3 regions of the Streptomyces sp. NPDC053426 genome follow, and region 1 is predicted to be linked to each of the others. Evidence: predicted binding sites of a transcription regulator. Region 1 holds the regulator's gene; each other region holds the start of a gene.

The links. Region 1 encodes HrcA, which represses chaperone genes, less so after heat shock. Its sites were predicted from a motif close to TTNGCACTCNGNNNNNCNGAGTGCNAA; they were not measured.
Region 2: the regulator HrcA is predicted to act here: its motif matches at 1,493-1,519, upstream of groL (chaperonin GroEL).
Region 3: the regulator HrcA is predicted to act here: its motif matches at 1,373-1,399, upstream of groES (co-chaperone GroES).

Annotation. Positions count from the first base shown of each region.
Region 1 is NZ_JBVJKE010000021.1:21,362-24,634, reverse strand. It holds gene ACZ62B_RS32745 (MBL fold metallo-hydrolase) at 1-486, opposite strand, end outside; gene hrcA (heat-inducible transcriptional repressor HrcA) at 657-1,673, shown strand; gene dnaJ (molecular chaperone DnaJ) at 1,673-2,809, shown strand; gene ACZ62B_RS32730 (nitronate monooxygenase) at 3,049-3,273, shown strand, end outside.
Region 2 is NZ_JBVJKE010000033.1:15,744-19,016, reverse strand. It holds gene thrC (threonine synthase) at 1-366, shown strand, start outside; gene ACZ62B_RS37420 (ubiquitin-like small modifier protein 1) at 448-723, shown strand; gene ACZ62B_RS37415 (cold-shock protein) at 1,154-1,357, shown strand; gene groL (chaperonin GroEL) at 1,683-3,273, shown strand, end outside.
Region 3 is NZ_JBVJKE010000004.1:422,804-426,076, reverse strand. It holds gene groL (chaperonin GroEL) at 1-765, opposite strand, end outside; gene groES (co-chaperone GroES) at 917-1,225, opposite strand; gene ACZ62B_RS11480 (polysaccharide deacetylase family protein) at 1,530-2,381, opposite strand; gene ACZ62B_RS11475 (polysaccharide deacetylase family protein) at 2,378-3,259, opposite strand.

The DNA of each region.
Region 1 (3,273 bases):
GGCGGTGTGCCCGGGGCCCACGTTCGCCAGCAGCACCTGCCGGCCGCCGGCCGGGCCGAGGTCGAGCGTCCACTCGCCGGACACCGCGTGCCGCGGCGGGACCAGCGCGTCCACGGCCTCCTCCGCCACCCGCGCGTCCAGCCCCCACCGCACCGCGTCCGCGCGCAGTTCCTCACGCCCGCGCCCCGTCAGTACGGTGTCCATGCCCACCGCGCCGAACACCTCCGTGCCCGCGAACGCCCCCGCCCCGAGGACGTGGTCGAAGTGGGGGTGGGTGAGCGCGAGATGCGTCACACGGCGGCCGGTGAGCGCCTGCGCCTCCGCCCGCAACCGCGCGCCCTCGCCCAGCCCGGAACCCGCGTCGACGAGCAGCACGCCCTCCGCGCCCACGACGAGCCCCGCCGTGCAGTCCCACCCCGGCAGCCGGCACCGCCCCACCCCGGCGGCCACTTGCTCCCATCCCGACTCTTCCCAAGTCACGGTCATGACGGGACGCTATCGGTGACGACGCCGTCCGGCGCGACGGCGCGGGGACCGGCCTTGCCCGGTGCGTACCCCCCGGCCGTACACTGGGCGGGGAAGTCTGGCACTCGCGTGCGAAGAGTGCCAGGCGGACAGGGAAGGTACCGCGCGGAAGGCTTCTGGAGGTGTGCGCGATGCTCAGTGAACGCAGGCTCCAGGTGCTGCGCGCCATCGTCCAGGACTACGTGGGCACCGAGGAGCCCGTCGGCTCCAAGGCCCTCACCGAGCGGCACAACCTCGGCGTCTCCCCGGCCACCGTGCGCAACGACATGGCGGCCCTGGAGGACGAGGGCTTCATCGCCCAGCCGCACACCAGCGCCGGGCGCATCCCCACCGACAAGGGCTACCGGCTGTTCGTCGACAAGCTGGCCGGCGTCAAGCCCATGAGCCCGCCCGAGCGGCGGGCCATCCAGAACTTCCTCGAGGGCGCCGTCGACCTCGACGACGTGGTGGCCAGGACCGTACGGCTGCTCGCGCAGCTCACCCGGCAGGTCGCCGTCGTGCAGTACCCGTCGCTGACCCGTTCCACGGTGCGGCACGTGGAGCTGCTGTCCCTCGCCCCCGCGCGGCTGATGCTGGTGCTGATCACGGACACCGGGCGGGTCGAGCAGCGCATGGTCGACTGCCCGGCGCCGTTCGGCGAGTCGTCGCTGGCGGACCTGCGGGCGCGGCTCAACAGCCGGGTCGCGGGCCGCCGGTTCAGCGATGTGCCGAGCCTGGTCGAGGACCTCTCCGAGGCCTTCGAGGCGGACGACCGCGGTACGGTCTCGACGGTGCTCTCCACCCTCCTGGAGACGCTCGTCGAGGAGAACGAGGAGCGGCTGATGATCGGCGGCACCGCCAATCTCACCCGCTTCGGACATGACTTCCCTCTCGTGATCCGGCCCGTCCTGGAGGCGCTGGAGGAGCAGGTCGTGCTCCTCAAGTTGCTCGGCGAGGCGAAGGATCCGGGCGTGACCGTCCGTATCGGTCATGAGAACGCCCACGAGGGACTCAACTCCACGTCCGTCGTGTCGGTCGGCTACGGTTCGGGCGGCGAGGCGGTTGCCAAGCTCGGCGTGGTCGGACCGACCCGCATGGACTACCCCGGAACGATGGGAGCGGTACGCGCAGTGGCACGGTACGTCGGACAGATCCTGGCGGAGTCGTAGTGGCCACGGACTACTACGCCGTACTCGGCGTGCGCCGCGACGCGTCGCAGGAGGAGATCAAGAAGGCCTTCCGGCGGCTCGCCCGCGAGCTGCATCCGGACGTCAATCCTGATCCCAAGACGCAGGAGCGGTTCAAGGAGATCAACGCCGCCTACGAGGTGCTGTCGGACCCGCAGAAGAAGCAGGTCTACGACCTCGGCGGCGACCCCCTCTCGCAGGCCGGCGGCGGTGGCGCGGGCGGCTTCGGGGCCGGTGGCTTCGGCAACTTCTCCGACATCATGGACGCGTTCTTCGGTACGGCGTCGCAGCGCGGGCCGCGCTCGCGCACCCGCCGGGGCCAGGACGCGATGATCCGCATCGACGTCGAGCTGGACGAGGCCGCGTTCGGCACGACCAAGGACATCCAGGTCGACACGGCCGTCGTCTGCACGACGTGCAGCGGCGAGGGCGCGGCTCCGGGCACCACGGCCCAGACCTGTGACATGTGCCGCGGCCGCGGTGAGGTCTCGCAGGTCACGCGGTCCTTCCTGGGCCAGGTCATGACGTCCCGTCCCTGCCCGCAGTGCCAGGGCTTCGGCACGGTCGTTCCCACTCCGTGCCCGGAGTGCGCGGGCGACGGCCGCATCCGCTCCCGGCGCACCCTCACGGTGAAGATCCCGGCCGGTGTCGACAACGGCACCCGGATCCAGCTGGCCGGCGAGGGTGAGGTCGGGCCCGGCGGCGGTCCCGCCGGTGACCTGTACGTGGAGATCCACGAGCTCCCGCACACCACCTTCCAGCGGCGCGGCGACGACCTGCACTGCACGGTCACCATCCCGATGACGGCGGCGGCCCTCGGCACCAAGGTGCCGCTGGAGACGCTGGACGGCATGGAGGAGGTCGACATCCGGCCCGGCACCCAGTCCGGCCAGTCGATCCCGCTCCACGGCCGGGGCGTCACCCACCTGCGCGGCGGCGGCCGGGGCGACCTGATCGTCCACGTCGAGGTCCAGACCCCGACCAAGCTCGACCCCGAACAGGAACGCCTGCTCCGCGAACTGGCCAAGCTGCGGGGCGAGGAACGGCCCACGGGGCAGTTCCAGCCGGGGCAGCAGGGGTTGTTCTCGCGGTTGAAGGACGCGTTCAACGGGCGTTGACCGGTTGGTGCCGGGTGTGGTTGGTGTTTGCTGCCGGGGGTCCGGGGGTCGTCCCCCGGGCGGGCACGGTCAGTCGGGGCGGCAGGGGTTGTTCTCGCGGTTGAAGGATGCCTTCAACGGGCGTTGAGGCACGTGTTCGGCGGGTGCTGACGTCCTCTGCGCCGCCCTGTCGAAAAGTGGCTTATGCCAAGGGGAAGGGCAGATTCGGTGTTGGTCGGGGGACGTGACAACATGCCGTCATGTCCTCCGTACTGACCGATATCTGCCCGCACCCGATCGTGCAGGCACCCATGGCGGGCGGTGTCGCCGTGCCGCAGCTCGCCGCGGCCGTGTCCGAGGCGGGCGGGCTCGGTTTCCTGGCCGCCGGGTACAAGACCGCGGACGGGATGTACCAGGAGATCAAGCAGCTACGGGGACTGACCTCCCGGCCCTTCGGCGTCAACCTCTTCCTGCCGCAGCCGGAG
Region 2 (3,273 bases), on a different contig from region 1:
GTACGTCCGCAGAAGCCGGACACGATAGCCAAGTCGCTGGCGATCGGGAACCCGGCGGACGGGCCGTACGTGCTGGACATCGCCCGTCGGACGGGCGGGGCGGTGGAGGACGTGAACGACGAGCAGATCGTGGACGCGATCAAGCTGCTGGCGCGTACCGAGGGGATCTTCGCGGAGACCGCCGGTGGTGTGACCGTGGGGGTCACCAAGAAGCTTCTTGAGAGCGGTGCCCTCGACCCGTCTTTGACCACCGTGGTGCTCAACACGGGTGATGGTCTGAAGACGTTGGACGCGGTGGCGGGGACGGGGCTTACGGCGACGATCCGTCCGAGCCTCGAGTCGTTCCGTGAAGCCGGGCTTGTCTGAGTCGTTCGTCTGCGGACCGTCTGTGGCTGGTCGCGCAGTTCCCCGCGCCCCCAGGGTGCTGTCCCTTCCGGAGGTTTTGTCGTGAGCGTGACTGTCCGTATCCCCACCATCCTGCGTACCTACACCGGTGGGCAGGCCGAAGTGAGCGCCGAGGGGGCCACCCTCGGGGAGGTCATCTCGGACCTGGAGAAGAACCACACCGGGATCGCCGCCCGGGTGCTGGACGATCAGGGCAAGTTGCGGCGGTTCGTGAACGTCTACGTCAATGATGACGACGTGCGGTTCGAGCAGGGGCTCGAGACGGCCACCCCGGACGGGGCCGGCGTGTCGATCATTCCGGCGGTGGCCGGCGGCTGATCATTACCTTCGGTAATGACGGTTACCGAGCGTTTGGGACTTTGCCCCCTCCGTGAGAGATGCGGAGGGGGCAATTCCATGGGGTTGAGCGCGGTAGAGTTGGGGAACGCGCTCCCGATCCACTGATCGGAAACACTGAATTCCTGCCGCAGACCCGACTGGATGTAGCCAAAGTGCGGGCACCTTTCGCGGCATTTGTGACCTTTGCGCAGCCCGACTTGCCCTGGAATGAGGCGAATTCTCGCCACATTCCGGACCGGCGTCGTCCAGATTTCTCGTCCGATTGACCTGTTGCAGACGGCAGTTGGACAGATACATTCAGCCGCGGTCGACGCGTTCCGGCGCACGCCCCCAACCGTTGGGGGGTGAGGTCTGACCCGGATCCGCGAAGTGTGGATCTGTGCAAGGGCCAGTAATAGGGGAGTTAGGCATGGCTCAGGGCACCGTCAAGTGGTTCAACGCGGAGAAGGGGTACGGCTTCATCGCGGTCGACGGTGGTGCGGATGTTTTCGTCCACTACAGCGCGATCCAGATGGACGGCTACCGCACCCTCGAAGAAGGCCAGCGGGTCGAGTTCGAGATCTCGCAGGGTCAGAAGGGCCCACAGGCCGACATGGTTCGTCTCAGCGCCTGAACGCGCTACCAGTCGCAAGCATCTTCTGCCGACGAAGGGCCCGCACCTCCCGGGGTGCGGGCCCTTCGCCGTGCCCACGCGCGGCCGAGCGGCGTTCGCGTGCGGCTGAGCGACCCCGTGTACTCCCCATGGGCGCTTGCACTCGCATGGGTCGAGTGCTAATCATTGGCGTTAGCACTCTGAAGGTGAGAGTGACAACGAAGGACCGGGTCGGTGAGGCCCGCGGGCCGTGTGGGGCAAGGAACCACGGGGCCGGCGAGCCGTCCGTCGCGGGCGCGGGCGCGGTCCGAAGGAATCACCCCCAGTCCTGGAGGGACCACTTCACATGGCCAAGATCATCGCGTTCGACGAGGAGGCGCGGCGCGGCCTCGAGCGCGGCATGAACCAGCTCGCGGACGCCGTCAAGGTGACGCTCGGCCCCAAGGGCCGCAACGTCGTCCTCGAGAAGAAGTGGGGCGCCCCCACGATCACCAACGATGGTGTGTCCATCGCCAAGGAGATCGAGCTCGAGGACCCGTACGAGAAGATCGGCGCCGAGCTGGTCAAGGAAGTCGCCAAGAAGACGGACGACGTCGCCGGTGACGGTACGACCACCGCGACCGTTCTCGCCCAGGCCCTGGTCCGTGAGGGCCTGCGCAACGTGGCCGCCGGCGCCAACCCGATGGCCCTGAAGCGCGGTATCGAGAAGGCCGTCGAGGCCGTCTCCGGTGCCCTGCTGGAGCAGGCGAAGGACGTCGAGACCAAGGAGCAGATCGCCTCCACGGCCTCCATCTCCGCCGCCGACACCCAGATCGGCGAGCTGATCGCCGAGGCCATGGACAAGGTCGGCAAGGAAGGCGTCATCACCGTCGAGGAGTCCCAGACCTTCGGTCTGGAGCTGGAGCTCACCGAGGGTATGCGCTTCGACAAGGGCTACATCTCGGCGTACTTCGCCACCGACATGGAGCGTATGGAGGCCGTCCTCGACGACCCGTACATCCTGATCGCGAACTCCAAGGTCTCCAACGTCAAGGACCTGCTCCCGCTCCTGGAGAAGGTCATGCAGTCGGGCAAGCCGCTGCTGATCATCGCCGAGGACGTCGAGGGCGAGGCCCTGTCGACCCTGGTCGTCAACAAGATCCGCGGCACCTTCAAGTCCGTCGCCGTCAAGGCCCCGGGCTTCGGCGACCGCCGCAAGGCCATGCTCGGTGACATCGCCATCCTCACGGGCGGCGAGGTCATCTCCGAGGAGGTCGGCCTCAAGCTGGAGAACGCGACGCTCGACCTGCTGGGCAAGGCCCGCAAGGTCGTCATCACCAAGGACGAGACCACCATCGTCGACGGTGCCGGCTCGGCCGACCAGGTCCAGGGCCGCGTGAACCAGATCCGCGCCGAGATCGAGAACAGCGACTCGGACTACGACCGCGAGAAGCTGCAGGAGCGCCTGGCGAAGCTCGCCGGCGGTGTCGCGGTCATCAAGGCCGGTGCCGCCACCGAGGTGGAGCTCAAGGAGCGCAAGCACCGCATCGAGGACGCCGTGCGCAACGCCAAGGCGGCCGTCGAGGAGGGCATCGTCGCCGGTGGTGGCGTGGCCCTGCTCCAGGCCTCCCAGGTCTTCGAGAAGCTGGAGCTCGACGGTGACGAGGCGACCGGCGCCAACGCCGTGAAGCTCGCGCTGGAGGCCCCGCTGAAGCAGATCGCCGTCAACGGTGGTCTCGAGGGCGGCGTCGTCGTGGAGAAGGTCCGCAACCTCACGGTCGGCCACGGCCTGAACGCCGCGACCGGCGAGTACGTCGACATGATCGCCGAGGGCATCATCGACCCGGCGAAGGTGACGCGCTCCGCGCTGCAGAACGCCGCCTCCATCGCCGCGCTGTTCCTCACCACCGAGGCCGTCATCGCCGACAAGCCGGAGAAGGCCGCGGCCCCGGCCGGCG
Region 3 (3,273 bases), on a different contig from region 1:
CTCGACGTCCTCGGCGATGATCAGCAGCGGCTTGGAGGCGTTGGCCTGGATGACCTTCTCCAGCAGCGGCAGCAGCTCCGCGATGGAGGCGATCTTGCCCTGGGTGATCAGGATGTACGGGTCGTCGAGGACGGCCTCCATGCGCTCCTGGTCCGTGACGAAGTACGGCGACAGGTAGCCCTTGTCGAAGGCCATGCCCTCGGTGAAGTCCAGCTCCAGACCGAAGGTGTTGGACTCCTCGACGGTGATGACACCGTCCTTGCCGACCTTGTCCATCGCCTCGGCGATGAGCTCGCCGACCTGCTGGTCCTGGGCGGACAGCGCGGCGACGGCGGCGATGTCGGACTTCTCGTCGATCGGGCGGGCCGAGGCGAGCAGGTCCTCGGAGACCGCGGCGACGGCGGCGTCGATGCCCCTCTTCAGCAGCGCGGGGGAGGCACCGGCGGCGACGTTCTTCAGACCCTCACGGACCAGCGCCTGGGCCAGCACGGTGGCGGTGGTCGTACCGTCACCCGCGATGTCGTTGGTCTTGGTCGCCACCTCCTTCACCAGCTGCGCGCCGAGGTTCTCGTACGGGTCCTCGATCTCGACCTCGCGGGCGATCGTGACACCGTCGTTGGTGATGGTGGGGGCGCCGAACTTCTTGTCGATGACGACGTTGCGGCCCTTCGGACCGATCGTCACCTTCACCGTGTCGGCAAGCTTGTTGACGCCGCGCTCGAGGGCGCGACGGGCGTCCTCGTCGAACTTCAGGATCTTCGCCATGGCAGCGGGAGCCCTCTCGGAAATCTAGGTGAGATCACTGCGCCCCCGGTCACCCGGCTCCTTGTCGGATGCTGGGGCCAGGGGCGCGGTGTTCGAGCAAAAGTGCTTGCTTCGAGGTCGGGTTGTCCGGGGGGTCAGCCCCGGGTTCCCCTTACTTCTCGACGATCGCGAGGACGTCGCGGGCCGAGAGGACGAGGTACTCCTCGCCGTTGTACTTGACCTCGGTGCCGCCGTACTTGCTGTACAGAACGACGTCGCCGACCTTCACGTCGAGCTCGACGCGCTTGCCGTCCTCGATGCGGCCCGGACCGATGGCCAGGACGACGCCCTCCTGGGGCTTCTCCTTGGCGGTGTCCGGAATGACCAGGCCCGAAGCCGTGGTCTGCTCGGCGTCGAGCGGCTGGACCACGATGCGGTCCTCGAGCGGCTTGATGGCAACCTTGGAGCTGGCGGTCGTCACGATCCGACCTCCCCCTTCGGAGATCTCACGGGGTTAACTGTCTGAGGTGGCGACCAGGTGGATCCGTCGTCGCGGGTGCCGGACCTGCCCGTCGCGTGTGTTGGCACTCTCCTGGGGGGAGTGCCAGAGCTGAGACTATGACTGCGGTTAGCACTCGGTCAAGCGGAGTGCCAATTGCCTGCGGCGCGTCGTGGGGTGGGGGCGTTGCAATCACCCTTGCGGGCAGCTTGCCGGTGGTGTGGTGACCGTCCCCTGGGGGCTGCCGCCCCCAGGCCCCCGCTTCGGCCCTGAACGGGCCTCGTCCTCAAACGCCGGACGGGCTGAGAGGTGAGCGGCGCTCGCCAGGGACCGGCGACGGACTGAGAGGTGAGCGGCGCACGTCAGGGGCCGGCGACGGGCCGATTCGGCCTGCGTAGTCCTCCAGACGGCCCACCTTCAGCCCTTGCTCCTCCAGCTCCCCCAGCAGCCGTGTCGTCCGTTCCGTCAACGACAACGACGGGGCCTCGCCCGACGGTACGGCGATGATGTCGCCGGGGGTCAGGTGGCGGGGGCCCTCGGTGTACGTCAGGTGGCCGTCGGGTTCCAGGGTGGCCCGCCACAGGACCACCGTCTCGATGCCGCAGTCGGCGGCGGCTCGCAGGGTGGTGGTGTCGTACGTGCCGTAGGGCGGGCGGAAGAGGCGGGGGCGGACGCCGAAGCGGGACTTGAGTTTGCGCTGCTGGCCGCAGATCTCGGCGCGCTGCCCCGCGTACGGCAGACCGCGCAGGGCGGGATGGTCGAGGGTGTGGTTCTGCAGGCTCGCGCCGACCGAGCGCAGGCGGGCGAAGTGCGCGTATCCGGGGCCGGCCACCGTGTCCGTGAGGAACAGGCTGACGGGGAGCCGGCGCTCGCGCACCAGGTCGATGAAGCGGGGGTCGCGTTCGGCGCCGTCGTCGTAGGTGAGGAAGACGACCTCGTCGCGGGTGGGGATGCGGTCGACGACGGACGGGAGGGCGCCGGCCTCCGGTGCCGGACCGGCTCCGGGGGGCCGTCCCGCCCCTGCTCCCGGGGACCGGCCCGCTCCGTCCCCCGCGCCCTCCCCCGTCCCGCCCGACGGACCGCATCCGGCGATCACGGCCAGCAGGGCGGCGGCGCCCGCCAGGAGACGGAGCCTCACAGGTAGTCCTCCAGGCGGGCCACCGCGTACCCCTCCGCCGTGACCTTGTCCAGGAAGCGGCGGATCATGTCCGGCATCGTGCCTTCCCAGTCCTCGCGGCCCCGGAAGTGGGTGAGGACGATGTCGCCGGGGTGCAGGTCGCGGTCCCACTCGCGGTACTCCCAGTGGTCGACGAAGACCTCCTCGTTCCAGAGGGGGACGTGGGTGATCCCGCAGGCCTTCGCGGCGCGCAGGGTGGCCTTGTCGTAGTTGCCGTAGGGCGGGCGGAAGAGGACGGGGCGCTCGCCGTAGCGCTCCTCGATGACCTTCTGCATGCCGCAGATCTCGCGCTTCTGGCGGACGTAGGACAGGGCCGGCAGGTAGGGGTGGTGGAGGGTGTGGTTGTGCAGGGCGACGTCCCGGTCCTGCATCTCCTTGAAGTAGCCGTAGTCCTCCTTGACGAGGTAGTCGCTGAGGAAGGCGCTGTACGGGATCTTCAGCTCGCTCATCATCCGCAGGAACGCCGGGTCCTTCTCGGCGCCGTCGTCGATGGTGAGGAAGAGGATCTTCTCGTCGGTGGGGACGGTGGTGAAGACCGGGGGGAGTTCCAGGCGGCGGTGGCCGTCGACCTCGAAGCCGTCGCGGGTGGTGATCCTCGGTTTCTCCGCCGGGGGCGGCGGGGCGGTCAGGGGCACCTTCTTCAGTCCCCAGCGCTTCGCGGCGGCGACCCGCGCGGTGTGCGCCGCGCGCAGTCGGGTGGCGTAGGCGTCGAGCGCGCGGGCCGGAGGCGCCTTCAGGGGCTGCTGGCCGCCCGCCGGTTCGACCCGGGCGCCACCGCCGCCCGCTCCGCAGCCCGAGGCGATGGAGGCGAGAGCGAGTACCGCGAGGCCGATCCGCACACCACCGAACGGCA